Regions from separate parts of the Kitasatospora setae KM-6054 genome, predicted to be linked through region 2. Evidence: riboswitches for the same ligand, from Rfam matches in the RefSeq annotation. Region 2 holds a riboswitch; the other holds the start of a gene.
What was found. Region 2 has a riboswitch for glycine ahead of gcvT (glycine cleavage system aminomethyltransferase GcvT). Riboswitches for the same ligand answer to the same signal wherever they lie in the genome.
Positions count from the first base shown of each region.

Region 1: linked by a shared signal. The riboswitch ahead of gcvP (aminomethyl-transferring glycine dehydrogenase) and the one ahead of gcvT (glycine cleavage system aminomethyltransferase GcvT) in region 2 are both predicted to bind glycine.

Region 1 covers NC_016109.1:1,680,961-1,695,050, reverse strand. The annotation lists gene KSE_RS07455 (MFS transporter) at 1-702, opposite strand, end outside; gene KSE_RS42730 (PRC and DUF2382 domain-containing protein) at 906-2,030, opposite strand; glycine riboswitch at 2,218-2,324, shown strand; gene gcvP (aminomethyl-transferring glycine dehydrogenase) at 2,539-5,409, shown strand; gene KSE_RS07440 (DUF1844 domain-containing protein) at 5,587-5,961, opposite strand; gene infC (translation initiation factor IF-3) at 6,419-7,153, shown strand; gene rpmI (50S ribosomal protein L35) at 7,285-7,479, shown strand; gene rplT (50S ribosomal protein L20) at 7,584-7,970, shown strand; gene KSE_RS07420 (TrmH family RNA methyltransferase) at 8,092-8,952, shown strand; gene KSE_RS07415 (sensor histidine kinase) at 9,008-10,096, shown strand; gene pheS (phenylalanine--tRNA ligase subunit alpha) at 10,224-11,345, shown strand; gene pheT (phenylalanine--tRNA ligase subunit beta) at 11,345-13,855, shown strand; gene KSE_RS07400 (MFS transporter) at 14,048-14,090, shown strand, end outside.
Region 2 covers NC_016109.1:5,642,761-5,656,850, forward strand. The annotation lists gene KSE_RS25090 (L,D-transpeptidase) at 1-301, shown strand, start outside; gene KSE_RS25095 (L,D-transpeptidase) at 477-1,676, shown strand; gene KSE_RS25100 (ATP-binding protein) at 1,819-2,349, shown strand; gene KSE_RS25105 (L-serine ammonia-lyase) at 2,597-3,964, opposite strand; gene KSE_RS25110 (serine hydroxymethyltransferase) at 4,132-5,400, opposite strand; gene gcvH (glycine cleavage system protein GcvH) at 5,417-5,791, opposite strand; gene gcvT (glycine cleavage system aminomethyltransferase GcvT) at 5,882-7,000, opposite strand; glycine riboswitch at 7,153-7,256, opposite strand; gene KSE_RS25125 (enhanced serine sensitivity protein SseB) at 7,396-8,163, shown strand; gene KSE_RS25130 (enhanced serine sensitivity protein SseB C-terminal domain-containing protein) at 8,292-9,116, shown strand; gene KSE_RS25135 (ABC transporter permease) at 9,723-10,721, shown strand; gene KSE_RS25140 (ABC transporter substrate-binding protein) at 10,750-12,525, shown strand; gene KSE_RS25145 (ABC transporter permease) at 12,643-13,641, shown strand; gene KSE_RS25150 (ABC transporter ATP-binding protein) at 13,638-14,090, shown strand, end outside.

The DNA of each region.
Region 1 (14,090 bases), 4.0 Mb from region 2:
GGTGGACGTCCAGCCCCAGTGGTTGCCCTGGCTGACGGCGATCAGCAGGGCGGAGAGCCAGCCGGCCAGGGTGAGCGCGCCGAGCGGGTCGGCGCCGCCCTCCTTGTCGACGACCGGGTCGGCGGGGACCCGCAGGACCACCAGGGCGACCGCGATCAGGCCGAAGACCAGGCCCATCCAGAAGATCGACTTGTAGCTCCAGTGCTCCAGCAGCAGGCCGGTGGCGACCAGGCCGAGGCCGGAGCCGACGCCCATCGAGGCGGAGATCGCGGCGACGCCGCCGGTGACCTTGTGCCGGGGCAGCTCGTCGCGGACGATGCTGATCGCCAGCGGCAGCACGCCGCCGCCCGCGCCCTGCAGCACCCGGGCGATCACCAGCCAGGTGAAGGAGTGGGTGCCCACCGCGAGGGCGGAACCGAGGACCAGGCCGGCCAGCGAGACCAGCAGCATGGGCTTGCGTCCGCGCAGGTCGCCGAAGCGGCCGAGCAGCGGGGTGAGGACCGCCGCGGAGAGCAGGTTGGCGGTCATCAGCCAGGTGATGTTGGAGCCCGAGACGTTCAGCTCGCGGGCCAGGCCCGGCAGGATCGGGACGACCGCGGTCTGCACCACGCTGAAGGCCAGCATGGCCAGGATCAGGGCGGGCAGGACCCGGGCACTGGTGGGCTTGGCGGCCGTGGGGGTGGGCTGTGGTGCCTCACGCACGGGGGACTCCTCCGACGGGTTGCTTCAGACGGTTGCTCCGGATGCCCGCTCCGCGGTGCTTCATGCGGGAGATAGTGCAGGAGCTGAAGTAACGATGTCGGGAGATGCTTCACTATGTCAAATATCGATTGGTGAAGCTTTGGCAAAGCGGCGACCCCGGCCCGCCGAAGCGGACCGGGGCCGGGGGGCTGGCGGACCGTCGCTCAGGAGCGCAGCGGCTCCGGCCGGGCGTGCTCGGCGCCGCCGTTCGCGGCGGCGGCCGACTGCGGCTTCGCCAGGGTCGGCGACTGCGGCTGCGCGTTCCACGGCTGGCGCTGCTGCGGCGCCTCGCCGTCCTGGCCGGCGGCGGCCGCGTCGTGCACCTCCACCTGCTCGCGGCGCAGCTCCTCGCGGACCACCTCCTCCTCGGTGTACCGCTCCACCACCAGCCGCACCCGCTCGATCGGCGCCAGGTACTTGCGCACCACCGGGCGCTCCTCGCGCAGCGTGACCTCCTCGACCGCCTCGGCGATCTCCTGCTCGCTCAGCGAGGCCCGCTCCGCGTCCGAGACCGGGATCCGCTCCACCCGCACCCGCTCGCGCACCACCGGCACCCGGCGCTCCACCTGCTCGGTGGTCACGTACTTGCGCAGCCGGGTGGTGCCCACCGCGTGCCACTCGGTGGTGATGTCGATCCGCTCCTCGCGGCAGGTGATCTCCACCGGCGCGGTCGGCTCCGCCGGCCCCGCGTGGGCGCCCGGGGCGGACGGCGACTGCGGGGTCTGCTGGGGCTGTTGCTGCGGCGGCTGCTGCTGCCGGGCGGGCTCGGCCTTGGCCGCCGCGAAGGCGGTCGGCGCGGCCACGGCGGCGGGGGCGGCCGGGGTCGGGGTCGGGGCCGGGGCGGAGGCGACGGTGCCGAAGTCGTGGTCCGCCGACGGCTCCTGGCGCGGCTGCTCCTTGGCGACCGTCCCGGCCGCTCCGGCCGCCGCGGCCGCCTTCGCCGCCGGCTCGGCCGCCGGGCCGGAGCCCGCGTCGCCGCCCGCGTCCAGCCCGTAGTAGCGGTACAGCTGCAGCTCCTGGGCGGGCGAGAGGTGCTGGCCCACGCCGAAGTCCGGCGACTCCTTGATCAGCGACTTGTCGTACGGGACGCGCAGCTCGTCGCCCGCGAACTCGCTGGTGGTCAGCGGGACGAAGGCGTCCCGGCCGAAGATCCCCGTGCGGACGGCCGCCCACTCCGGTTCGCCGGTGGCGTCGTCCAGGTACACCTCGTCGACCGTGCCGATCTTGTCACCGTTCCGGTCGACCGCCTTGTGCCCGATCAGGTCGCGCGGATCGATATCGGTCTGCACGCTGTCCTCCAGTCCTGCCGCTCCTCGGGGATGTTCGGGGGGCGGCCGGAGGAGCGTGGTGGGCCGCCACTCCACACCAAACGGCACGTAACGGACGGCGGCACTCCGGAAGCCGCCGTCCGGGGCAGATCACAGGGCCGCACCGGTGATACGCGGAGCCCGCGCTGGTAACCTCGGAGGCGACCGCCGAGCCCGCTCGGGAGAGTCCCGACCCCGCCGAGCAGGTGGGACGCGGGGCGCCGAAGGAGCAACCCCTCCCCGGAATCTCTCAGGCATCCGTACCGAACGGGACAGGTCACTCTGGAAAGCAGGGCAGGACCGTCGGCACCGGAGCCGGCGACCCCGGCCCTCGCCGACGGTGCAAGCCGCCCGGGCCCGCCCGGACGCGCGAAGCTCTCAGGTACCGATGACAGAGGGGGAGGCTGACGGGTTCGTACGCCCAGGCGCTCCCACGGCCGCCGACCGCGTGCGCACCACCGCCGGTCCGCGACCAGGAGGCCCGACCCCCATGAACGCCCAGCCGACGCTCAGCGACCTTGAGCAGGCCAGCCCCTTCGAGCACCGCCACATCGGCCCCGACAGCGAGGCCCAGCAGAAGATGCTGGCCCAGGTCGGCTACGCCTCGCTGGACGAGCTGTCCGCCGCCGCCGTCCCCGACGCCATCCGCAGCCTCACGGCCCTCGGCCTGCCCGCCGGCCGCAGCGAGGCCCAGGTGCTCGCCGAACTGCGCGAGCTGGCCGACCGCAACCAGGTCCTCACCTCGATGATCGGCCTCGGTTACTACGGCACCTTCACCCCGCCGGTCATCCTGCGCAACGTGCTGGAGAACCCGGCCTGGTACACCGCCTACACCCCGTACCAGCCGGAGATCTCGCAGGGCCGCCTGGAGGCGCTGCTCAACTTCCAGACCGCGGTCGCCGACCTGACCGGCCTGGACACCTCCGGCTCCTCGCTGCTCGACGAGGGCACCGCCGCGGCCGAGGCGATGTCCCTGGCCCGGCGCGTCACCAAGGTCAAGGGCGGCGTCTTCCTGGTCGACGCCGACACCCTGCCGCAGACCATCGCGGTGATCCGGACCCGTGCCGAACCGACCGGCGTCGAGGTCGTCGTCGCCGACCTGTCGGACGGCATCCCCGCCGAGATCGCCGAGCGCGGCGTCTTCGGCGTGCTGCTCCAGTACCCCGGCGCGTCCGGCGCCGTGCGCGCGATCAAGCCGGTCATCGACCAGGCGCACGAGCTCGGCGCGATCGTCGCGGTCGCCGCCGACCTGCTCGCCCTCACCCTGCTGCGCTCGCCCGGCGAGCTCGGTGCCGACATCGCCTGCGGCACCTCGCAGCGCTTCGGCGTCCCGATGGGCTTCGGCGGCCCGCACGCCGGCTACCTGGCCGTCCGCGCCGCGTACGCCCGCAACCTGCCCGGCCGCCTGGTCGGCGTCTCGGTCGACGCCGACGGCAACCGCGCCTACCGGCTCGCCCTGCAGACCCGCGAGCAGCACATCCGCCGCGAGAAGGCCACCTCCAACATCTGTACGGCGCAGGTGCTGCTCGCCGTGATGGCCTCGATGTACGCCGTCTACCACGGCCCCGACGGCCTCGCCGACATCGCCCGCCGCACCCACCGCTACGCCGCCGCGCTCGCGGCCGGCCTGCGCGCGGGCGGCGTCGAGCTCGCCCACGACACCTTCTTCGACACCGTCACCGCGGTCGTCCCGGGCCGGGCCGACGAGGTCGTCGCCGCGGCGCTGGCCGGCGGCGTCAACGTGTTCCGGGTCGACGGCGACCGGGTGTCGGTCTCCTGCGACGAGACCACCACCCGCGAGCACCTGGCGGCCGTGTTCGCCGCGTTCGGGGTGCCGGCGGAGATCGCCGAGGACGCGGACGCGCTGCCCGCCGCGCTGCTGCGCGAGGACGAGTACCTCACCCACCCGGTCTTCCACAGCCACCGCTCCGAGACCGCCATGCTGCGCTACCTGCGCCGGCTCTCCGACCGCGACTACGCGCTCGACCGCGGCATGATCCCGCTGGGCTCCTGCACCATGAAGCTCAACGCGACCACCGAGATGGAGCCGGTCACCTGGCCCGAGTTCGGCCAGCTGCACCCGTTCGCCCCGGTCGACCAGGCCGAGGGCTACCTGACGCTGATCCGCGGCCTGGAGCAGCAGCTGGTCGAGGTCACCGGCTACGACGCGGTGTCGATCCAGCCGAACGCCGGCTCGCAGGGCGAGCTGGCCGGCCTGCTGGCCGTCCGGGCGTACCACCGGGCGAACGGCGACACCCAGCGCGACGTCTGCCTGATCCCGTCCTCCGCGCACGGCACCAACGCGGCCTCGGCGGCGATGGCCGGCATGCGGGTCGTCGTGGTGAAGACCCTCGCCGACGGCGACGTGGACGTCGAGGACCTGCAGGCGAAGATCGCCCAGCACGGCGAGCAGCTGGCCGTCCTGATGGTCACCTACCCGTCCACCCACGGCGTGTTCGAGACCGAGATCACCCGGATCTGCGCCCTCGTCCACGAGGCCGGCGGCCAGGTGTACGTCGACGGCGCCAACCTCAACGCGCTGGTCGGCCTCGCCAAGCCCGGCAAGTTCGGGGCGGACGTCTCGCACCTCAACCTGCACAAGACCTTCTGCATCCCGCACGGCGGCGGCGGCCCCGGCGTCGGCCCGGTCGCGGTCCGCGCGCACCTCGCGCCGTACCTGCCCAACCACCCGCTGCAGGCCGAGGCCGGCCCCGCGACCGGCGTCGGCCCGATCTCGGCCGCGCCCTGGGGCTCGGCGGCGATCCTGCCGATCTCCTGGTCGTACGTCCGGCTGATGGGCGGCGAGGGCCTCAAGCGCGCCACCCAGGTGGCCGTGCTCAACGCCAACTACATCGCCAAGCGGCTCGCCCCGCACTACCCGGTGCTCTACACCGGCCCCGGCGGGCTGGTCGCGCACGAGTGCATCATCGACCTGCGGCCGCTCAGCAAGGAGACCGGCGTCAGCGTCGACGACATCGCCAAGCGGCTGATCGACTACGGCTTCCACGCGCCGACCATGTCGTTCCCGGTCGCCGGGACGCTGATGATCGAGCCGACCGAGTCCGAGGACCTGCACGAGATCGACCGCTTCTGCGAGGCGATGATCGCGATCCGCGGCGAGATCGAGAAGGTCGGCGCGGGCGAGTGGGCGGCCGAGGACAACCCGCTGCGCAACGCCCCGCACACCGCGGCGATGCTGGCCGGCGCCTGGGAGCACCCGTACACCCGCGAGGAGGCGGTCTTCCCGGCCGGCGTCAACCCGGCGGACAAGTACTGGCCGGCGGTGCGCCGGATCGACGGTGCGTACGGCGACCGGAACCTGGTCTGCTCGTGCCCGCCGCTGGACGAGTACGACGCGTAACGCATGACGGAGGCCGCCCGGCGGGGGAGTTCCCTCGGCGGGCGGCTTTTCCGCGTCTGCCCTTCCGTCTCGCGCAGTTCCCCGCGCCCCTGGCGGGGCGGGGAGGGGGCGCCTCCGGCGGGGGAAAAGGGCGAAGCCGCCCGGTGGAGGGGCGGCTTCGGGGGTGGGCGGGGTGGATCAGGAGTAGACGGGGCCGGTGAACTTCTCGCCGGGGCCGGAGCCGGGGGCGTCGGGGACGAGGGACGCCTCGCGGAAGGCGAGCTGGAGGGAGCGCAGGCCGTCGCGCAGGGGGGCGGCGTGGAAGTTGGAGATCTCCGGGGCCCCGGCGGTGACCAGGCCGGCGAGGGCGGTGATGAGCTTGCGGGCCTCGTCGAGGTCCTTGTCGGCCTCGCCGTTCTCGGCCAGGCCGCACTTGACGGCGGCGGCGCTCATCAGGTGGACGGCGACGGTGGTGATCACCTCGACGGCGGGGACCTCGGCGATGTCCCGGGTCAGGTCGTCGAAGCCGAGGGCCTGGTCGGACTCGTGCGCGTGGTCGGGCTGGCTGGTCAAGGCGTCACTCCGGGGTGCTGGTGCGAAAGCGCGGTACGGAAGGAGCGTACAAGGCGGGTGGGGAGGGGTCGGAATACCGGTCGGGCGGAAAACGCTGGTATGATTCGAGACTGACCGGCCAGGGGACCCTTCGGGTTGCCCGGCCAGCAAGTGGAGGCTCCACTCCAGGAGGCCCGAGAGGGCAACCGCGACAGTCTCCCACCTGATCGGCCGAAGGGTCGGCAGGTTCGGTCCGCGATGGGCGCCCGTACGGGAATGTTCGTCGACAGTGGTGCCCGCGAGGGCATCCCGGAACGTGTGGAGCCCCGCCTGTACCGTGCGGGGCTTTTTTCGTGCGCTCGGTGTCCTCCGCGGAGGACAGCGGAGCATGAATGAAGCCCCGCCCAGTGGTCGAAAACCACTACGTGCGACCGCCGCCCGACGGCCGCATCGGAAAAGGTGCAACCGAGGAGGCCCCATCAGCACCGAGCCCCGCATCAACGACCGGATTCGCGTCCCCGAGGTGCGACTCGTCGGTCCCAGCGGCGAGCAGGTCGGCATCGTCCCGCTCGCGAAGGCGCTGGAGCTTGCCCAGGAGTACGACCTGGACCTGGTCGAGGTCGCCGCCACGGCGCGCCCGCCGGTGTGCAAGCTCATGGACTACGGCAAGTTCAAGTACGAGTCCGCCATGAAGGCCCGTGAGGCGCGCAAGAACCAGGCGCACACGGTCATCAAGGAGATGAAGCTCCGGCCGAAGATCGACCCGCACGACTATGACACCAAGAAGGGTCACGTCGTTCGGTTCCTCAAGCAGGGCGACAAGGTCAAGATCACGATCATGTTCCGCGGTCGTGAGCAGTCCCGCCCCGAGCTGGGCTTCCGACTGCTGCAGCGGCTCGCGGACGACGTCCAGGAGCTGGGCTTCGTGGAGTCCGCTCCGAAGCAGGACGGCCGAAACATGATCATGGTTCTCGGCCCGCACAAGAAGAAGACCGAGGCCATGGCCGAGGCCCGCGCCGCCGCTGACGCCCGCAAGGCGGAGCGGCTGGGTCGCGGACCGGCCGCGGACGACGTCGACGACGACGTGGCGGAGGTCGAGGAGACCGAGGCCGTCGAGGCGGAGGTCGAGGCCGACGCCGCCGACGACGCCGCTGTCGTCGAGGACGCCGCCGCCGAGGTCGAGCAGCCCGCCGAGGCCGCCCAGGACGCCTGACCCCCGGGTCAGGAGCCGGGCAGCCGAGGCACCCGGTTCCGGGGCGTCCCGCCCTGGAGACGAGATCCATCCAGTTCCGGCCCGCACCGCACGGTGCGGGCCGGAACGGACCGACGAGGAGATACGGCGACATGCCGAAGCAGAAGACGCACAGCGGCGCCAGCAAGCGCTTCAAGATCACTGGCTCCGGGAAGGTGCTGCGCGAGCGTGCCGGCCGTCGCCACCTGCTCGAGCACAAGCCCTCGACGCTGACCCGCAAGCTGGCCGGCACCGTTGAGCTGGCCCCGGGCGACGCGAAGAAGATCAAGAAGCTTCTCGGCAAGTGATCGCCCGCCCGCGACCGGGTCGCGGGCACCAGCTGATCCTTTCCGACCGAATCGAATAACGGACCGCCGGCACGACCCGAGGTCCGGAACCAAGGAGTAATGAAGTGGCACGCGTCAAGCGGGCAGTGAACGCCCACAAGAAGCGCCGGGTCATCCTCGAGCGGGCCTCCGGCTACCGCGGTCAGCGTTCGCGCCTGTACCGCAAGGCCAAGGAGCAGGTCACCCACTCGCTCGTCTACAACTTCAACGACCGCAAGAAGCGCAAGGGCGACTTCCGCCAGCTCTGGATCCAGCGCATCAACGCCGCTGCCCGTGCCAACGGCATCACCTACAACCGCTTCGTCCAGGGCCTCAAGGCCGCGGGCGTCGAGATCGACCGCAAGATGCTGGCCGAGCTCGCGGTGAACGACTCCGTGGCGTTCCGCGCCCTGGTCGAGGTCGCCCAGAAGGCGCTCCCGGCGGACGTCAACGCCCCGAAGGTCGCCGCCTGATCCAGGCACTCGCCCTGAAAGCGTTCCCCGGACCCGCAGGCCGCCCGGCCTGCGGGTCCGTCGCGTACCGCGACCCCGTCGCGCGTCGCGCCCCCGCCCGTCCGTGACGAAGATCGTGAGCATGAGCACCGAGACCCCCCTGCTGACCTCCCTGCGCTCCCCGCGCGTCGTCGCCGCCCGCCGCCTCGCCAAGCGCAACCAGCGCGGCAAGGAGCGGCGCTTCCTGGCCGAGGGCCCGCAGGCCGTGCGCGAGGCGGTGGCGTTCGGGCGGCTGCCGGACGGCGAGCACGCCGTGGTCGAGGTGTACGTGACGGCGGAGGCCGCCGAGCGGCACGCCGACATCGTGGCCGCCGCGCGGGCGGCCGGGCGGCCGGTGCTGACCGCCACCGAGGAGGTCGTCGCGGACATCTGCGACACCGTCACCCCGCAGGGCATCGTCGCGCTCTGCCGGTTCATCGACACCCCGTTCGAGCAGGTGCTGGCGGCCCGGCCCAAGCTGGTCGCCGTGCTCGCGCACGTCCGCGACCCCGGGAACGCCGGCACCGTGCTGCGCACCGCGGACGCGGCCGGGGCGGACGCCGTGGTGCTGACCGACGCGTCGGTCGACCCGTACAACCCGAAGGCGGTGCGGGCGTCCGTCGGGAGCCTGTTCCACCTGCCGGTGGCGACCGGGGTGCCGGTCGAGGAGGCGGTGGCCCGGCTGCGGGCGGCCGGGGTGCGGGTGCTGGCGGCCGACGGCGCGGGAGAGCGCGACCTCGACCAGGAGCTCGACCAGGGCACCCTGGAGGGCCCGTGCGCCTGGGTGTTCGGCAACGAGGCCTGGGGCCTGCCGGAGGAGACGCGCGCGCTGGCGGACGCGGTGGTGCGGGTGCCCATCCACGGGCACGCGGAGAGCCTGAACCTCGCGACGGCCGCCGCCGTGTGCCTGTACGCCTCCGCGCGCGCCCAGCGCTCCCCGCGCGGGTGTCGCGCCGAGGGCTGAGCGCGCTAGGGTCGATTCCTGGGCCTGCGAGGGGGCAGGCGGGGGAGGACACCCTATGGGCGGCGTCAACTGGGCACCGGTCGCACCCGACGACCTGCCCGACGGACTGGTGGTCGCGGACGGACAGGGCCGGGTGGTGGTCTTCAACCGCGCCGCGGAACGCATCACCGGGCGCTCGGCACACTGCGCGATCGGCGTCGAACTGGCGCTCGCGCTCCCGCTGGAGGACCTGGAGGGCCGCCGCTGGTGGCCGCTCACCGACCCGTACGGCGGGCTCGCCACCCGCACCGGGCAGCCCGAGCGGAACCTGCTGTTGGACGGCCGCGAGGTGCTGGTCTGCGCCCGGTACGTGCGCGACGCGCCGCGCGGGCCGGTCCGGCAGGTGGTGGTCACGCTGCGCGGCACCGAGGCGCGGCGGCGCACCGAGCGCTCGCACGCCGAGCTGATCGCCACCGTCGCGCACGAACTGCGCTCGCCGCTGACCAGCGTCAAGGGCTTCACGGCGACCCTGCTGGCCAAGTGGGAGCGGTTCAACGACGGCCAGAAGCGGGTCATGCTGGAGACCGTCTACGCCGACGCCGACCGGGTGGTGCGGCTGATCGCCGAACTGCTCGACATCTCCCGGATCGACGCCGGCCGGCTGGAGATCCGCCGGCAGCGGGTCGACCTGGCGGCCGCGGTGCGCCGGCACGTGGCGGGCAAGGTCGCGGCCGGGATCCCCGCCGAGCGCTTCGACATCCGGGTCGACGGGCCGCCCGCCGAGCAGTGGGGCGACCCGGACAAGCTCGACCAGGTGCTGGCCAACCTGCTGGAGAACGCCGTCCGGCACGGCGAGGGCACCGTCACCATCGAGGTCGGCCCGGCCAAGGAGCTGGTCGAGGTGCCCGGCACGCCGCCGCGGGTGGTCGAGGGCACCGCGGTGACCGTCAGCGACCAGGGCGCGGGCATCCCCGAGGAGGCGATGCCCCGGGTGTTCACCCGGTTCTGGCGCGGCTCCAGGCGCGGCGGCACCGGCCTCGGCCTGTACATCGTGAAGGGCATCGTGGAGGCGCACGGCGGGGTGATCCGGATCAGCCGGGCCGACGGCGGCGGCGCCCGGTTCCGGTTCGTGCTGCCCGGCGGCGTCCCCGACTTCATGCTCTGAGCCGGTCCGCCGCGCGGTCCGTCGCGGTGGGCGGTCGCGGCCTGCGACTACACTCGACCCTTGGCGTTCCTGGACGCCCGGCGACGCAGCAGACCTGATCACGAGCAGGAGCACGGGAAAGATAGAGATGTCGGCACCCAATAAGTCGTACGACCCGGTCGAGGTCGAGGCCCTCAAGCCCGAGGTGGTGGAACAGGCCCGGGACGAGGCGCTCGCCGCCTTCGCCGCCGCCGCCGACCTCGACGAGCTCAAGCAGGCGAAGGTCGCCCACACCGGCGACCGCTCCCCGCTGTCGCTCGCCAACCGCGAGATCGGCGCGCTGCCCCCGCAGGCCAAGGCCGCCGCGGGCAAGCTGATCGGCCAGGCCCGCGGCGCCGTCAACCAGGCCCTGGCCGCCCGCCAGGTCGAGCTGGAGGCGGAGCGCGACGCCCGGGTGCTGGTCGAGGAGGCGGTGGACGTCACCCTGCCGTACGGCCGCGTGCCGCGCGGCGCCCGGCACCCGCTGACCACGCTCGCCGAGCGCATCGAGGACACCTTCGTCGCGATGGGCTACCAGGTGGCGTCCGGCCCCGAGGTCGAGGCGGAGTGGCTGAACTTCGACGCCCTCAACCTGCACGCCGACCACCCGGCCCGCTCGATGCAGGACACCTTCTTCGTCGAGGCGCCCGACGGCACCGCCGACTCCGGCATGGTGCTGCGCACCCAGACCTCGCCGGTGCAGATCCGCGCGATGCTGGCCGGCGAGCCGCCGCTGTACGCCGTCAGCCCCGGCCGGGTCTACCGGACCGACGAGCTGGACGCCACCCACACCCCGGTGTTCCGCCAGGTCGAGGCGATCGCGGTCGACGAGGGCATCACCTTCGGCCACCTCAAGGGCACCATCGAGGTGCTGGTCGAGAAGCTGATCGGCGGCGGCCTCGAACTGCGCTGGCGCCCCTCGTACTTCCCGTTCACCGAGCCCAGCGCCGAGATCGACCTGCAGTGCTTCGTGTGCCGCGGCGCCTCGGTGGGCAACCCCGACCGACCGTGCCGGACCTGCTCCTCGGAGGGCTGGATCGAGCTCGGCGGCTGCGGCGTGGTCAACCCGCGGGTGCTGGTCGCCGCGGGCATCGACCCGAGCCGCTACAGCGGATTCGCGTTCGGCCTGGGCCTGGAGCGGATCCTGATGAACCGCCACAACGTCGCCGACATGCGCGACATGGTCGAGGGTGACGTCCGCTTCACCCTCCCGTTCGGGATGGAGATCTGATGCGCGTCCCGCTTTCCTGGCTGCGCGAGTACGTCGACCTGCCGGCGGGCGAGACCGGCCGCGACGTCGCGGCCCGGCTGGTCCGCGCGGGTCTCGAGGTGGAGACCGTCGAGCAGCTCGGCACCGACATCAAGGGCCCGCTGGTGGTCGGCGAGGTGCTCTCCATCGAGGTGCTGTCCGGCTTCAAGAAGCCGATCCGGCACTGCTTCGTGAACGTCGGCAACGCCAACGGCACCGGTGAGCCGCAGGAGATCGTCTGCGGCGCCACCAACTTCGAGGTCGGCGACAAGGTCGTGGTGATCCTGCCCGGCGGCGTGCTGCCCGGCCCGTTCCCGATCTCCGCCCGGCAGACCTACGGCCACACCTCGGCCGGCATGATCTGCTCCGCCCGCGAGCTCGGCATGGGCGACGACCACAACGGCATCATCGTGCTGCCGCCCGAGTTCGAGGCCGGCACCGACGCCATCGAGCTGCTCCAGCTGGTCGACGAGGTCCTCGACATCGCGGTCACCCCCGACCGCGGCTACTGCCTGTCGATGCGCGGCGTGGCCCGCGAGGCCGCCGCCGCGTACGGCCTGCCGCTGGCCGACCCGGCGCTGCTGGACGTGCCGCCCGCCAACGCGTACGGCTACCTGGTGAAGGTCGCCGACCCGGTCGGTTGCGACCGGTTCGTCGCGCGCACCGTCACCGGTGTCGACCCGGCCGCGAAGTCGCCGATCTGGCTGCAGCGCCGCCTGCAGAAGTCCGGGATCCGCCCGATCTCGCTGGCCGTCGACATCACCAACTACGTGATGCTGGAGGTCGGCCAGCCGCTGCACGCCTACGACCGCGGCCGGGTCGACGGGCCGATCCAGGTCCGCCGCGCGGTCGAGGGCGAGACGCTGACCACGCTGGACGGCGTGCAGCGCAAGCTGTCCGCCGAGGACCTGCTGATCTGCGACAACTCCGGCCCGATCGGCCTGGCCGGCGTGATGGGCGGCGCCACCACCGAGATCCTCGACCCGGTCGTCGACGCCGAGACCGGCGCCGTCACCGGCACCACCGAGATCATCGTCGAGGCCGCGCACTTCGAGCCGATCGCGATCGCCCGCGCCGCCAAGCGCCACAAGCTGCCCTCCGAGGCGTCCAAGCGCTTCGAGCGCGGCGTCGACCCGGAGGCCGCCCGGGCCGCCGCGCAGCGCGCCGTCGACCTGCTGGTGCTGATCGCCGGCGGCACCGCCGAGGCCGGCGTCACCGACATCGCCGCCCCGCACCCGGTGCGCACCATCCCGATCGACGCCGACCTGCCCGACCGGGTGGCCGGCGCCGAGTACGGCCGGGAGACCGTCACCCGCCGCCTGCAGGAGGTCGGCTGCTCGGTCAGCGGCACCGACATCCTGGAGGTCACCCCGCCGTCCTGGCGGCCCGACCTGACCGACCCGTACGACCTCGCCGAGGAGGTCATCCGGCTGGAGGGCTACGACAACGTCCCCGCCCGGATGCCGGTCACCCCGCCCGGGCGCGGCCTGTCCGAGGCGCAGCGCTTCCACCGGCGGGTCGGCGTGGCGCTGGCCGGCGCGGGCTACGTGGAGATCAACGCGTACCCGTTCGTCGGCGAGGCCGCGTTCGACGGCCTCGGGCTGGACGCGGACGACCCGCGCCGGCGCACCGTCAAGCTGGTCAACCCGCTGAACGACGCCGAGCCGGCGCTGCGCACCACCCTGCTGCCCGGCCTGCTCGGCGCGCTGCGGCGCAACGTCGGCCGCGGCAACACCGACCTGGCGATCTTCGAGACCGGCACGGTGTTCCTGCCGAAGGCCGAGCCGAAGGTCGCGCCCCGGCTGCCGGTCGACCGCCGCCCCACCGAGGAGCAGCTCGCCGAGCTGGACGCCGCCCTCCCCGACCAGCCGCGCCGGGTCGCCGTCGCGCTGACCGGCGAGCGGCTGCCGTCCGGCTGGTGGGGCAAGGGCGCGCCGTCCGGCTGGGCGGACGCGGTCGAGGCCGCCCGGGTGGTCGCCGCCGCCGCGGGCGTCGAACTGACGGTGCGCCAGGCGCAGTACGCGCCCTGGCACCCGGGGCGCTGCGCCGAACTGCTGGTCGGCGACGAGGTCGTCGGCCACGCCGGCGAACTGCACCCGCGCGTCGTCAAGGCGCTGCACCTGCCGGAGCGCACCAGCGCGATGGAGCTCGACCTGGACCTGCTGTTCGCGGACGGCCGCCGGGTCTCCGGCCCGCCGGTCTCCGCCTACCCGGTGGCCACCCAGGACGTGGCGCTGATCGTCGACGCGGGCGTGCACGCCGCGGACGTCGAGTCGGCGCTGCGCGACGGCGCGGGCGAACTGCTGGAGTCGCTGCGGCTGTTCGACGTGTTCACCGGCGAGCAGGCGGGCGCGGGCAAGAAGTCGCTGGCCTACACGCTGCGCTTCCGCGCCACCGACCGGACGCTGACCGCCGACGAGGCGTCGGCGGCCCGCGAGGCGGCCGTCACGGTGGCCGGCGAGCGGACCGGCGCGGTGCTGCGCGGGGCCTGACGGCCCTTCGGAACGCGGTGGCGGAGCCCCGTCGCACCCCCTGGCGGGGGAGCGGCGGGGCTCCGTCGTGGGCGTGGGCGGGGCCGGCCGGACGGTCGGACGGACGGGCTTTGCGCGGCCCGGCCCGGGGGTGCTAGGTTCTCGTCGCCAGCCTTCGAACGCGCCCACGCGGCCGCGTCGGAGGCTTTTTTCATGACTGGTCATGGATATCTGGCGCTGCTGCGGCAGCGGGAGT
Region 2 (14,090 bases):
CGTCTCCAACATCAAGGGCGACGAGTACGACGTCCCGGACGTGCCGCACGCGATGCGCCTGACCACCAGCGGCACCTACGTGCACGGCAACTACTGGAGCAGCGCCTTCGGCAAGTCCAACGCCAGCCACGGCTGCGTCGGCATGGCCGACGTCAAGGGCGGCGGCGACAGCACCTCGGCGGGCAAGTTCTTCAACTCCTCGATCATCGGCGACGTGGTGAAGATCCAGAACTCCAAGGGCCAGACGGTCGCCGGCGACAACGGCTGGAGCGGCTGGACGATCCCGTGGAGCAAGTGGTAACCGCGCCCCGCGCGCGCCGACGGCCCGGTGGTCCTCCGACCACCGGGCCGTCGACCGTTCGTGACCGTACCGGGACACTCGCCCCGCAACGTTTCCCGCCGCCGACCCGTCCTATCAACCGAAAGACCTGTCACCCGACAGGCGGGCTGCGTGGGGAGAGCGGAACGTGAAGGCGATGCGCGGGGGATACCTGGCGGGGGCGCTGGCGGGGGCGCTGGCCCTGATGGCGACGACCGGCTGCAGCACCGACCAGGCCAAGGCGGACGGCCCGAAGAGCCCGGCCGCCACCGCCAGCCCGAGCGACACCAAGCCCGCGGTCTCCGCCGCGACCATCGCGATCGCACCCGCCGACGGCAGCACCGGCGTCAAGCCGACCGGCGAGCTCAAGGTCACCGCCGGCAACGGCAAGCTCACCTCGGTCAAGGTCACCGGCCCGGACGGCACCGCGGTCCCCGGCGAGATCACCGCCGACGGCACCGGCTGGGCCCCCGCCGGCGGCCTCCAGGTCGCCACCGCCTACACCGTGGACGCGCTCGCCGAGGACGCCAAGGGCGTGGTCGCCAACGCGCGCTCCGGCTTCACCACGCTCACCCCCGAGAAGGAGGTGGGCACCAGCGACAACATCGCCGACAACGAGACCTACGGCGTCGGCATGATCGTCTCGGTCCGGTTCAAGAAGCCCGTCACCAACAAGGACGCGGTCAAGGCCGGCATCACCTTCGAGACCTCCGACGGCACCGCGGTGCGCGGCCACTGGATCGACGCCCAGCGGATCGACTTCCGGCCGGAGAACTTCTGGAAGGCCGGCACCAAGGTCACCATCCACTACAAGCTGAAGAGCGTGGAGACCTCGCCCGGCGTCTACGGCGACGTGGACAAGGACGAGCCGTTCACCATCGGCCGCTCGCAGATCTCCACCGTCGACGTCGACACCCACGAGATGGCGGTCGTCCGGGACGGCCAGCAGGTCGACACCGTCGAGTTCACCGCCGGCAAGCCCGGGTACGACACCTGGAACGGCACCATGGTGGTCGAGGCGATGGAGGGCACCACCCGGATGACCTCGGCCGGCGTCACCAAGACGGGTTCCGGCGACGAGTACGACCTGGTGGTTCCGCACGCCATGAGGTTGACGGACTCCGGCACCTACGTGCACGGCAACTCGTGGAGCGCGGGCGTGATCGGCCGCTCCAACGGCAGCCACGGCTGCATCGGCGTCACCGACACCGCGAAGGGCAGCGACAGCGCCCCGGCGGGCAAGCTCTACAACTCCAGCATGGTCGGGGACGTGTTCAAGGTGGTCAACTCCAAGGGCCCGGTGGTCTCCATCGAGAACGGGCTGAGCGGTTGGAACACCCCGTGGGCGCAGTGGTGACGCTCGGACGTCCGTTCGGTTGCTGACGGCATATGCCAGCCGAATAGTGATCGTTTGCTCATTGTCCGTACGCGGCCGCTCGCGTTCCGCAATGATGGGGTGCATGGCGGCATGGGGCGAAGCGGAGCGGTCATCACTTCCCGTGGCCGGCACCAGAGGTGACGAACCGTCAGGGTTCGGCGCCGGCGTGGTGCTGGCCGACCTGGAGCGGCTGACGCCGGAGGAGATGGAACACCTCTTCTTCGGCGTGCTCAGCGATCCCGACGCGGCCGAGGAGGTGCGACTGCCCTCCCGCCCGGAGTCGGCCGGAGTGGCCCGGCGGCTGGTGCTCTCGGTCTTACGGACCTGGAAACTCCACCAGCTGCTGGAGGCCGGGGAGTTGCTGACGGGTGAACTGGTGGCCAACGCGATCCGGCATGCCGGGGGCCGGATGATCGGACTCAAGGTGACCCGCCGCCCCGGGTGGCTGCGGATCGAGGTCCGGGACTCCTCGCGCGCCCTGCCCTGCCTGATCGCCTCCCCCGAGGTCTTCCACCCCAACGGCCACGGCCTGCGGCTGGTGGAGGCGATCGCCGACCGCTGGGGCGCGGACCTGCTGCCGCGCGGCAAGGGCGTCTGGTTCGAGATGAGGATCCGCGAGCGCGCCGCCGCGATCGCCGCCGCCGGGCTCTGAGCCCGCCCCCGCCTTGCCTGGCTTCCGAAGGTGAACTGAAGCACAGACCTTGGTTTCAATTTTGTCGGCCCGTGCATAGCGTGCGATAGTCATGCAAGTCGGGCAGCACAACCCGGCATCTTCCCTCCGCCGGCACGCACCCCCTTGGCCGCCGGAGGACGCACGGGGGCCCCGGACCGCGAACAACCGCGGACAGGGGCCCCGTACCGTTTCCGGGGGCGCCGCGCGCCCCGAGCGGGCCCGGGGATCAGCACTCGATGACGTTGACGGCGAGGCCGCCGCGGCTGGTCTCCTTGTACTTGATCTTCATGTCGGCGCCGGTCTCCTTCATGGTCTTGATCGCCTTGTCGAGCGAGACGTGGTGCCGGCCGTCGCCGCGGAGGGCCATCCGGGCGGCGGTGACGGCCTTCACGGAGGCCATGCCGTTGCGCTCGATGCAGGGGATCTGGACCAGGCCGCCGACCGGGTCGCAGGTGAGGCCGAGGTTGTGCTCGATGCCGATCTCGGCGGCGTTCTCGACCTGCTCGGGGCTGCCGCCGAGGACCTCGGCGAGGCCGCCGGCGGCCATCGAGCAGGCGGAGCCGACCTCGCCCTGGCAGCCGACCTCGGCGCCGGAGATGGAGGCGTTCTCCTTGAAGAGCATGCCGATCGCGCCGGCCGCCAGCAGGAAGCGGACGATGCCGTCCTCGTCCGCGCCCGGAATGAAGTTCAGGTAGTAGTGCAGGACGGCCGGGATGATGCCCGCCGCGCCGTTGGTGGGCGCGGTGACCACCCGGCGGCCGGAGGCGTTCTCCTCGTTGACGGCCATCGCGTAGAGGGTCACCCACTCCATCGCGTTGCCCGGCCCGATGCCCTCGGCGCGCAGCGCGCGGGCCGCGCTGGCGGCCCGGCGGCGGACCTTGAGGCCGCCCGGCAGGATGCCCTCGCGGGCCATGCCGGCCGCGACGCACTCCTTCATGACGGCCCAGATCTCCAGCAGGCCGGTGCGGATCTCGTCCTCGGTGCGCCAGGCCTTCTCGTTCTCCAGCATCAGGCCGGAGATGGACAGGCCGGTCTCCCGGGTCAGCCGCAGCAGCTCCTCGCCGGTGCGGAACGGGTGGCGCAGCACGGTGTCGTCGGGCTTGACCCGGGCCTCGCCGATGGCGTCCTCGTCGACCACGAAGCCGCCGCCGACCGAGTAGTAGGTCTTCTCCAGCAGCGGCTCGCCGGCCGCGTCGTGGGCCCACAGCGCCATGCCGTTGGCGTGGTACGGGAGGGCCTTGCGGCGGTGCAGGACGAGGTGCTGGTCCGGGTCGAACGGGATCGGGTGGCGGCCGAGCAGGCTGAGCCGCTTCTCGGCGCGGATCCGCTCGACGTCGAGGTCGGCGCGGTCGACGTCGACCGTGCGGGGGGAGTAGCCCTCCAGGCCGAGCAGGACGGCCTTGGGGGTGCCGTGGCCGTGGCCGGTGGCGCCGAGCGAGCCGTACAGCTCGGCCCGGACGGAGGCGACCCGGTCGAGCAGGCCCTCGGAGTTGAGGCGGCGGGCGAACATCCGGGCCGCCCGCATCGGGCCGACCGTGTGCGAGGAGGAGGGGCCGATGCCGATGGAGAAGAGGTCGAAGACGCTGAGGGCCACGGGGTGACGTCCTTGTCCGGTCTCGTGGTGGGGTGCTTACCCGCCCGGTCGGGGCGGGTGCGCGCATGGAACGGGGCACCGCGCGCACGTCTCCAGTGTGCGCGGTGCCCCGGGAGGGCTCGGGTGGGCCTGCCGGTCGGGCGGGCCGGACGAGCGGGGTGCGGGTCCTACAGCTCCGGGTAGAGCGGGTGCTTCGCCGCGAGCGCGGTCACCCGGGCCTTGAGCGACTCGGCCTTGGCCTCGTCGAAGCCCGGCTTCAGGGTCTCGGCGATGACGTCCGCGACCTCGCGGAAGTCGTCGGCGTCGAAGCCGCGGGTGGCCAGCGCCGGGGTGCCGACGCGCAGGCCGGAGGTGACCATCGGCGGGCGCGGGTCGTTCGGGACGGCGTTGCGGTTGACCGTGATGCCGACCTCGTGCAGGCGGTCCTCGGCGTCCTGGCCGTTGAGCTCGCTGTTGCGCAGGTCGACCAGCACCAGGTGGACGTCGGTGCCGCCGGACAGCACGGAGACGCCGGAGGCGGTGACGTCGTCCTGGAGCAGGCGCTCGGCGAGGATCTTCGCGCCCTCCAGGGTGCGGCGCTGGCGCTCCTTGAACTCCTCGGAGGCCGCGACCTTGAACGCGACGGCCTTGGCGGCGATCACGTGCTCCAGCGGGCCGCCCTGCTGGCCGGGGAAGACCGCGGAGTTGATCTTCTTGGCCCACTCGGCCTTGGAGAGGATGACGCCGCCGCGCGGGCCGCCCAGGGTCTTGTGCGTGGTGGTGGTGACCACGTCCGCGTACGGCACCGGGGAGGGGTGCAGCCCGGCGGCGACCAGGCCGGCGAAGTGCGCCATGTCGACCATCAGCAGGGCGCCGACCTCGTCCGCGACGCGGCGGAACTCGGCGAAGTCCAGCTGGCGCGGGTAGGCGGACCAGCCGGCGATGATCAGCTTGGGCTGGTGCTCCTTGGCGAGGCGCTCGACCTCGGCCATGTCGACCTGGCCGGTCTTCTCGTCCACGTGGTACGCGGCCACGTTGTAGAGCTTGCCGGAGAAGTTGATCTTCATGCCGTGGGTCAGGTGGCCGCCGTGGGCCAGGTTCAGGCCCAGGATGGTGTCGCCCGGCTGGATCAGCGCGAACATCGCCGCCGCGTTCGCCTGCGCGCCGGAGTGCGGCTGCACGTTGGCGTGCTCGGCGCCGAACAGCTCCTTGATCCGGTCGATGGCGATCTGCTCGACCACGTCGACGTGCTCGCAGCCGCCGTAGTAGCGGCGGCCGGGGTAGCCCTCGGCGTACTTGTTGGTGAGCACCGAGCCCTGGGCCTCCATGACCGCCACCGGGGCGAAGTTCTCGGAGGCGATCATTTCCAGGGTGGTCTGCTGGCGGTGCAGCTCGGCGTCGACCGCGGCGGCGATCTCCGGGTCGAGCGCGTGCAGGGACTGGTTGAGAACCGTCATCAGGGGGGTCTCCCGGTCAGGCGCCGGTGAAGGCGGTGTAGCCGTCGGCGTCGAGCAGCTCGTCGGTCGCCTCGACGCGGACCTTGAACAGCCAGCCACCCTCGAAGGGGGCCGAGTTGACCAGGGCCGGCTCGTCGATGACGGCCTGGTTGACCTCGGTCACCTCGCCGGTGGCGGGGGAGTACAGGTCGCTGACCGACTTGGTGGACTCGAGCTCGCCACAGGTCTCACCCGCGGTGACGGTGTCACCCACCTCGGGGAGCTGGACGTACACGATGTCACCGAGGGCGTCGGCCGCGTGCGCGGTGATGCCCACCGTCGACACCCCGTCCACGGCGGCGGTCAGCCACTCGTGCTCCTTGGTGTACTGCAGGTGCGTGGGGTTGCTCATGACGTCATTCTCCAGGATCGCGAAAGGGGAGGGCGCGGCCGTCCGCTGGGCGGACGGACCGGAAGAGGACTGTTCGGGGGCGGGAACCGCTCAGCGGGCGCGCTTGTAGAACGGCAGCGCGACGACCTGGACCGGCTCGGCCTTGCCGCGGACGTCCACCGCGACGGTGCTGCCGGGCTCGGCGTGCGCGGCGTCCAGGTAGGCGATGGCGATCGGCTTGCCCAGGGTCGGGGACGGCGAGCCGGAGGTGATCCGGCCGATCGCGGCGCCCTCGGCGTCCACCACGGCGTACTCGGCGCGCGGGACGCGCTTGCCCTCGGAGACCAGGCCGACCAGCTTGCGCGGCGGGTTGAGCTCGGCCTGCGCCGCGGCCTCCTCCAGCGCCTTGCGGCCGACGAAGGCGCCGTCGTTGGTGGTCTTGTCGAAGCGCACCACCCGGCCCAGGCCCGCGTCGAACGGGGTCAGCTCGGTGGACAGCTCGTGCCCGTACAGCGGCATGCCGGCCTCCAGGCGCAGCGTGTCGCGGCAGGACAGGCCGCACGGGACCAGGCCCTCGGCGGTGCCGGCCTCGGTCAGCGCGGTCCACAGGTGCGCGGCGTCGGCCGGGGCGCAGAACACCTCGAAGCCGTCCTCGCCGGTGTAGCCGGTGCGGGCCAGCCAGACCTCGCGGCCGGCCACGGTGGCGGGCAGCAGGGCGTAGTACTTGAGGCCGGGCAGGTCGGCGTCGGTCAGCTTGGCCAGGATGCCGTTGGCCTCCGGGCCCTGGACGGCGAGCAGCGCGTAGGCGTCCCGGTCGTCGCGGACCACGGCGTCGAAGCCGGCCGCGCGCTCGGTCAGCGCGTCCAGCACCACCTGGGCGTTGGAGGCGTTGGCGACCACCAGGTACTCGTCCTCGGCGGTGCGGTAGACGATCAGGTCGTCCAGGATGCCGCCGTCCTCGCGACAGATCATCGTGTAGCGGGCGCGCAGCACGCCGAGCGCCGAGATGAAGCCGACCAGCGCGTGGTCGAGCAGCTCGCCGGCCTGCGGGCCGGAGACGGTGATCTCGCCCATGTGCGAGAGGTCGAACAGGCCGGCCCGGGTGCGGACGGCGAGGTGCTCCTCGCGCTCGCTGCCGTAGCGCAGCGGCATGTCCCAGCCGGCGAAGTCGGTCATGGTGGCGCCGAGCGAGCGGTGCAGCGCGTCGAGCGCGGTCAGGCGGAGGGACACGACAGGACTCCCGGGATCTGGAAACGGGCAGGCTGGGGCGGTTCTCCCCCATCTGTCGTCGAACCTGAGAGCTTCGCCGCCACCCTGAACAGGATGGCGGCTTGCACCGTGGGTGGGCGCACGGCGCGGCCGTGTCCACTTTCCAGATCTGCCTAGCCCGGGCGGTAGGGGTGCCTGAGAGATTCCGGGGAGGACTTGCTCCTTCGGCGCCGGTCGCGGCCTGAGCAGGCCGTTCCGGCTCTCCCGCGCGGGTTCGAGCGGCCGGTATGAAGTTTGGGCGGGCCCATCATGGCATGCCGGGGGCCGCTCGCGGGAGTGGGGACCGACCGGACCCGGCCCCGGGCCCCTCCCGCGCGCCGCTAACCTGGTCGCGACCGCGGATGTGGAGGGGCGAGATGGGGTTCCCGCTGGACGGGGCGCTGGAGGGCGGGGCCTGGCCGGCCAACGAGCTGGAGCAGGTGCTGACGGCCGCCCTGGGCGACCCGGGGGCGACGCCCCGGGTGATCGAGGTGCTGGCGCGCAGCCAGGTGTGGATCCCGCTGCCGTCCGGGACCGCGCCGGACGCCGACTCGCTGGACCTGCCGACGCTTGAACTGGCCGGCGCGCCGTACGTCCCGGTGTACTCCTCGCAGGAGCAGTACCTGCGGCACTGCCCGGGCATCCCGTTCGCGATCGCCCCGATGTGGGAGTTCGCCCGCGGACTGCCGCTGGGCATCGGCATCGCGGTCAACCCGGAGGCGCCGGTGGGCATCCCGGTGCCGCCGGAGGGCGTCGGCGAGCTGCGGCGCGGGCCGCGCGGCGAGCAGTGGGAGGCGCAGGGCGTCACCGAGGGCGCCCGGGTGGCGCTCAAGGAGCCCGAGCCGCACCAGGAGCCGTTCGCCTTCCTGGCCGCCGCGACCGGCGAACTCGTCGCGCTGCCCGGGGTGCTGACGGCCCGTCGGGCGCTGGCCCGGGTGGAGGGCGAGCCGACCCTGCTGTACGTCGGCGTGCAGCTCGACCCGGCGGCCCCGGCCGACCCGGCCGAGGTCAACACCGCGCTCGGCCGCGCCCTCGGAACCGCCCCGCCGGGCTGGGGCGTCCACCTGGTGCTGCTCGACCTGGTCGCCGACCCGGTGGCGGACTGGATGGTGGGACGGGTACAGCCCTTCTACGTCCGTCCGTGACCGCGCGGATCCGGCCGGTTTCCCCGGGCCCGGCGGCATGACGGCCGCCGGGTGCGCCCCATAGGGTTGCCCCGGCACAGCGGACCGGCGCGCGGTGGCGCGCGGACTGAAGAGAGTAGGGCGGCGACGTGACGGGAGCAGCCGGCGATCCGGGGGCGGTCGAACGCGCCCTCGCAGCGGTCGCGCCGGAGCGCTGGGAGGCGTACGAGGGACTGCTGCGCGCCCTGGCCGGCGGGCAGGTCTGGATGCTGCTGTGGCACGGCAGCCCGGGCAGCCCCGACGCCCAGTACGGGAACATGGACGTCGGCGGGCACGGCTACGCGCCCTGCGCGACCTCCCCGGCCCAACTGGCCGCCAGCGGCTGGACGCGCGCCCACGAGGTGGTCTCCGGGCCGGAGATCGCCGCCTCGCTCTACCAGTCGCGCTGGGGCCTGTGGCTGGACCCGCACCGCCCCGGCGGCGGCGTCGGGGTGCCCTGGGCCGACCTGCGGCGGATCGCGCTCGGCCTGGACCGGCTGCCGGCCGGCCCGCTGCACATCTCCGAGCCGGCCGGGCAGTCCTCGCCGTTCTTCGCCGTGCTGGAGCAGCAGGCGGGCGAGGTGCGGCCGTTGCGCTCGCTGCGGCGGGCCTGGGTGCGGCCGGTGCTCGGCGAGGCGTACCTGGCGATCGGCCTCGACCTGTACGACGCCTCGCCGCCGTCGGTGGAGGCGGCCCGGGCGCTGGTGCAGCGGGCCGCCGCGCAGGCGCCGGACGGGCCCGGGGTGTCCACCGTGATGATGGCCGACGAGTACGACCCGGTGGCGATGTGGATGTGGGCGAACGCCCGCCCGTTCTTCGACCGGCAGGCCGCCGGGCAGCCCGCGCCGACCGGCTTCGGTTACGCTGCGCAACCACCGGCCGGGCCCGCCCAGGGCTGGCCGCAGGCCCCCTGGCCCGGTTATCCGGGCCGTTGAACCTACCCTGACGCACCTTCCGAAAACCCCCGCCCCGAGCTTTTCCTCGGCCCGCGGGGGTTTTTTGCCAGCTCTTGCCGAGCCGGGCTCTACGCGCGCAACCCCTTGTGCCAACTGGCGTTTTCCCGCCAGTGGCGGGGTGTCGTCAGCGTGCCTCTTGACGGACGCGTAACAGGTATGTGAAGAGCGATATACGCGCGCAACGGAAGTGCATGCCGACAGATCACAGTTGGGCATCCTTCGCCATGGAGGTCTTCCGCCGGGTGCTTCCCATGACAGAGAGTGCTGCGCAATGCGGCCCGCGAGCCGAACCTCACGAAGGTGAACGCGGCGCCGCCAGAGCATGAACCGCACGACGCGCCTCTCGTGCGGCGGCACCGCGCACGTCGGAGGCCCTCCCGCCACGGGGGCGCCCCCGCCCGCGGCCCCGTCCGGCCAGCTCCGGAGGGCGGCCCGGAAGCACTCGCACCACCGCAACGCCCTGCTCGCTCAACGCACTTCTGCACCGCCGCACCGGCGCCCGGCACCACCGAAACCGCTCTGCACCTCCGCACCGCATGCGACTCCGTGGGCCGGCCACCGTCGGCGAGGGGAACGAACTGACTCATGACCACACCCATCGAGACCTCGGGTCCGGCGTCCGGGGCACAGCCTGACGGAACGTCAACTTCCGTACAGGTCAAGAAGATCGAGGGCCGTTCGCCGGGCCGCATCGCCTGGACCAGGCTCAAGCGCGACAAGGTCGCGCTGGCCGGCGGCGCCGTCGTGGTGCTGCTGATCCTGGCCGCGGTCTTCGCGCCGGTGCTCACCGCGCTGTTCGGCCACCCGATCGACGAGCCGCACCCGGACCAGATCAACCCGGACCTGGGCCTGCCCAAGGGCGCGTTCGGCGGCATGAGCGGCGACTACCTGCTCGGCGTCGACCCGGTCTTCGGCCGGGACGTGTTCTCCCGGATCGTCTACGGGGCGCGGATCTCGCTGCTGGTGGCGTTCCTGGCGGCCGCGCTGTCGGTCTGCATCGGCGTCGTGATGGGCGTGATGGCCGGCTACTTCGGCGGCTGGGTCGACTCGGTGATCAGCCGGGTGATGGACGTCCTGCTGGCCTTCCCGCAGCTGCTGTTCAGCATCGCGCTGGTCTCGGTGATGCCCAACCAGCTGCTCGGCCTGAACGACACCGGCGTCCGGGTGCTGGTCCTGGTCTCGGTGATCGGCTTCTTCGGCTGGCCCTACATCGGGCGCATCGTCCGCGGCCAGGCCATGTCGCTGCGCGAACGGGAGTTCGTGGACGCCGCCCGCAGCCTGGGCGCCGGCCGCGCGCACATCCTCTTCCGCGAACTGCTGCCGAACCTGACGGCGCCGATCCTGGTCTACGCGACCCTGATCATCCCCACCAACATCCTGAACGAGGCGGCGCTCAGCTTCCTCGGGGCCGGCGTCCGGCCGCCCACCCCGTCCTGGGGGCAGATGCTCTCGGACGCGGTCGGGATCTACCAGGCGGATCCCACCTACATGGTGATCCCCGGTCTCGCCATCTTCATCACCGTGCTCGCCTTCAACCTCTTCGGTGACGGCCTGCGTGACGCTCTCGACCCCAAGGGCAACTGAGCCCGCAACTCTGGAGGTTCCCCAACCCATGAAGCGAAACAGGACGCTCGCGGCCGCCGCACTGGTGGCCACCCTCGCGCTCACCACGGCCGCCTGCGGCGGCAGCAAGGGCGGCGGCACCGGCGGCGACAACGCCTCCGGCAAGGCCGGGGCGGCGGGCTTCAACGCGGCGGCGGAGAAGGTGGTGAACCCGTCCACCACCAAGGGCGGCACCCTCAACCTGTGGACCACCACCGACGTGGACTCGCTCGACCCCGGCCGCGCCTACTACGCCTCGGTCTGGAACTACGAGCGCTTCTACACCCGCACCCTGCTCGCCTTCGACGGCAAGCCGGGCAAGGCCGGCCTGGAGCTCGTCCCCGACCTGGCCTCGGCCAAGCCGGAGATCTCCCCGGACGGCAAGACCTACACCTTCAAGCTGAAGCCGGGCCTGAAGTTCGAGGACGGCTCGGTCATCACCTCGAAGGACGTCAAGTACGGCATCGAGCGCATCTTCGCGCAGGACGTCATCTCCGGCGGTCCGACCTACCTGGTCAACGAGCTCGACCAGGGCCAGGGCTACAAGGGCCCCTACACCGACAGCGACCCGAACAAGCTCGGCCTCAAGACGGTGCAGACCCCGGACGACAACACCATCGTCTTCACGCTGGCCAAGCCGAACTCCGACTTCCCGTTCCTGCTGGCGATGGGCTCCGCCGCCCCGGTCCCGCAGAAGCTGGACACCGGCGCCCAGTACGGCCAGAAGCCGGTCTCCTCCGGCCCGTACAAGTTCAAGTCGGTCGAGCCGGGCAAGGGCTACGAGCTGGTCCGCAACGAGAACTGGGACCCGGCCTCCGACCCGTTCCGCAAGGCGCTGCCGGACGTCGTCAAGCTGACCGTCACCACCAACGCCGACGACATGGACGCCCGCCTGCTGGCGAACACCGCCGACCTCGACTGGGCCCAGACCGGCCTGTCGCAGGCCGCCCAGGTCAAGGTGCTCCAGGACCAGGCGCTCAAGGCCAACACCGACGACCCGTACAACGGCTTCATCCGGTACGTCGCGCTGGCCCCGTCGGTCGCCCCGTTCGACAACGCGCACTGCCGCAACGCGGTGCTGTACGCGGCCGACACCACCGCGCTGCAGACCGCCCGCGGCGGCTCGGTGGCCGGCTCGCTGTACGGCTCGATGCTGCCCCCGAACATCCTCGGCTCCGACGACTACGACCCGTTCGGCCTGACCAAGGGCAAGCCGAACGTCGAGAAGGCCAAGGAGGAGCTGAAGGCCTGCGGCCAGCCGAACGGCTTCAAGACCACCATCGCGGTCCGCGGCAACAAGCCGAAGGAGATCAACTCCGCGGTGGCCCTGCAGACCGCGCTCAAGGCGGTCGGCATCGAGGTCACCGTCGACCAGTACGACGGCAAGCTGATCTCCTCGGTCATCGGCTCGCCCGACGTGGTCAAGACCAAGAACTACGGCCTGATCGTGATGGGCTGGGGCGCCGACTACCCGACCGGCTCCGGCTACCTGCAGCCGCTGGTCGACGGCCGCTTCATCACCCAGAACGGCAACAACAACTACGCCCTGATCAACGACCCGGAGATCAACGGCTGGTTCGACCAGGCCGCCCAGGCGACCGACGCGGCCAAGGCCGCCGACTTCTACAAGAAGATCAACCACAAGGTCGTCGACGGCGCCTACTACCTGCCGATCGTCGCCGACAAGGCTCTGAACTGGCGCAACCCGCGCCTGACCAACGTCTACATCACCGACGCCTTCGGCGAGGTGGACTTCCAGGCGCTCGGCGTCTCCGACGGCAAGTGACCTGCCCCGCCCCTTAGTTCGCACCGCTAGTCCGAAGGGCAGGTGAAGGCCCTGTCCGGGCCGGCCGGGGAACCCCCACCGGGGTGAGCCGGCCGGCCCGGGGCAGGGCCGACCGCAGTGCTCGTGTATCTCGTCAGGCGACTGGTCAACGTCGTCTTCATGCTGTTGGTGGTCGCCGCGGTGACCTTCGGCATCTTCTTCATGGTGCCGAAACTCACCGGGACCGACCCCGCGATGCTCTACGTGGGCAAGATCGCGGACAAGGCGGCGATCGAGGGCATCCGTCACAAGATGGGCCTCGACAAGTCGATCATCGAACAGTTCTGGCTCTTCCTGCGCGGGGTGTTCGTCGGCCGCGACTACAACGCCGGCGTCGACATGACCCACTGCGCGGCCCCCTGCCTGGGCTACTCGTTCAAGACCGAGCAGCAGGTCTGGCCGCTGCTGCTCAACCGGGTCGGCGTCGACTTCTCGCTCGCCGTCGGGGCCTCCGTGCTCTGGCTGCTGTTCGGCACCGCCACCGGCGTCATCTCCGCGCTGCGCCGCGGCACCGCGCTGGACCGCATCACCATGACGGTCGCGCTGGCCGGCGTCTCGCTGCCGATGTACTTCACCGGCCTGGTCGCGCTCGCGCTCTTCGTCCACCAGCTCGGCTGGTTCCCGAACAACTACACCGACTTCACCTCCGATCCGGTCTCCTGGTTCCAGGGGCTGGTGCTGCCCTGGGTGACGCTGGCGTTCCTGTTCGCCGCCACGTACGCCCGCCTGAGCAGAGCCACCCTGCTGGACGTCCTCGGCGAGGACTACATCCGCACCGCGCGGGCCAAGGGCCTCAAGGAGCCGGTGGTCATCGGCAAGCACGCCATGCGCTCCACGCTGACCCCGATCCTGACCATCTTCGGCATGGACCTCGGCGGCCTGCTCGGCGGCGCCGTGCTCACCGAGAAGACCTTCAACCTGCGCGGACTCGGCTACGAGGCGGTCACCTCGATCCAGTCCAGCGACCTCCCGGTGATCATGGGCGTGACCCTGTTCGCCGCGTTCTTCATCGTCATGGCCAACCTCGCGGTTGACCTGCTGTACGCCGTCGTCGACCCCCGGGTGAGGCTGACATGAGCACCAGTGACAAGCCTTTCCTGTCCGTCCGCGACCTGAAAGTGCACTTCCCCACCGACGACGGACTGGTCAAGTCCGTCAACGGGCTGAGCTTCGACCTGGAGCGCGGCAGGACCCTCGGCATCGTCGGCGAGTCCGGCTCCGGCAAGTCCGTCACCTCGCTGTCGATCATGGGCCTGCACCGCACCGGCTCCAAGCGCGGCGCCCCGCGGATCAGCGGCGAGATCTGGCTGGACGGCGAGGAGCTGGTCGCGGCCGGCCCCGACCGGGTGCGCAAGCTGCGCGGCCAGAAGATGGCGATGATCTTCCAGGACCCGCTGACCGCGATGCACCCCTACTACACGGTCGGCGCCCAGATCGTCGAGGGCTACCGGGCCCACCACCCCGGCGCCTCCAAGAAGCAGGCCCGCACCCGGGCGATCGAGATGCTCGACCGGGTCGGCATCCCG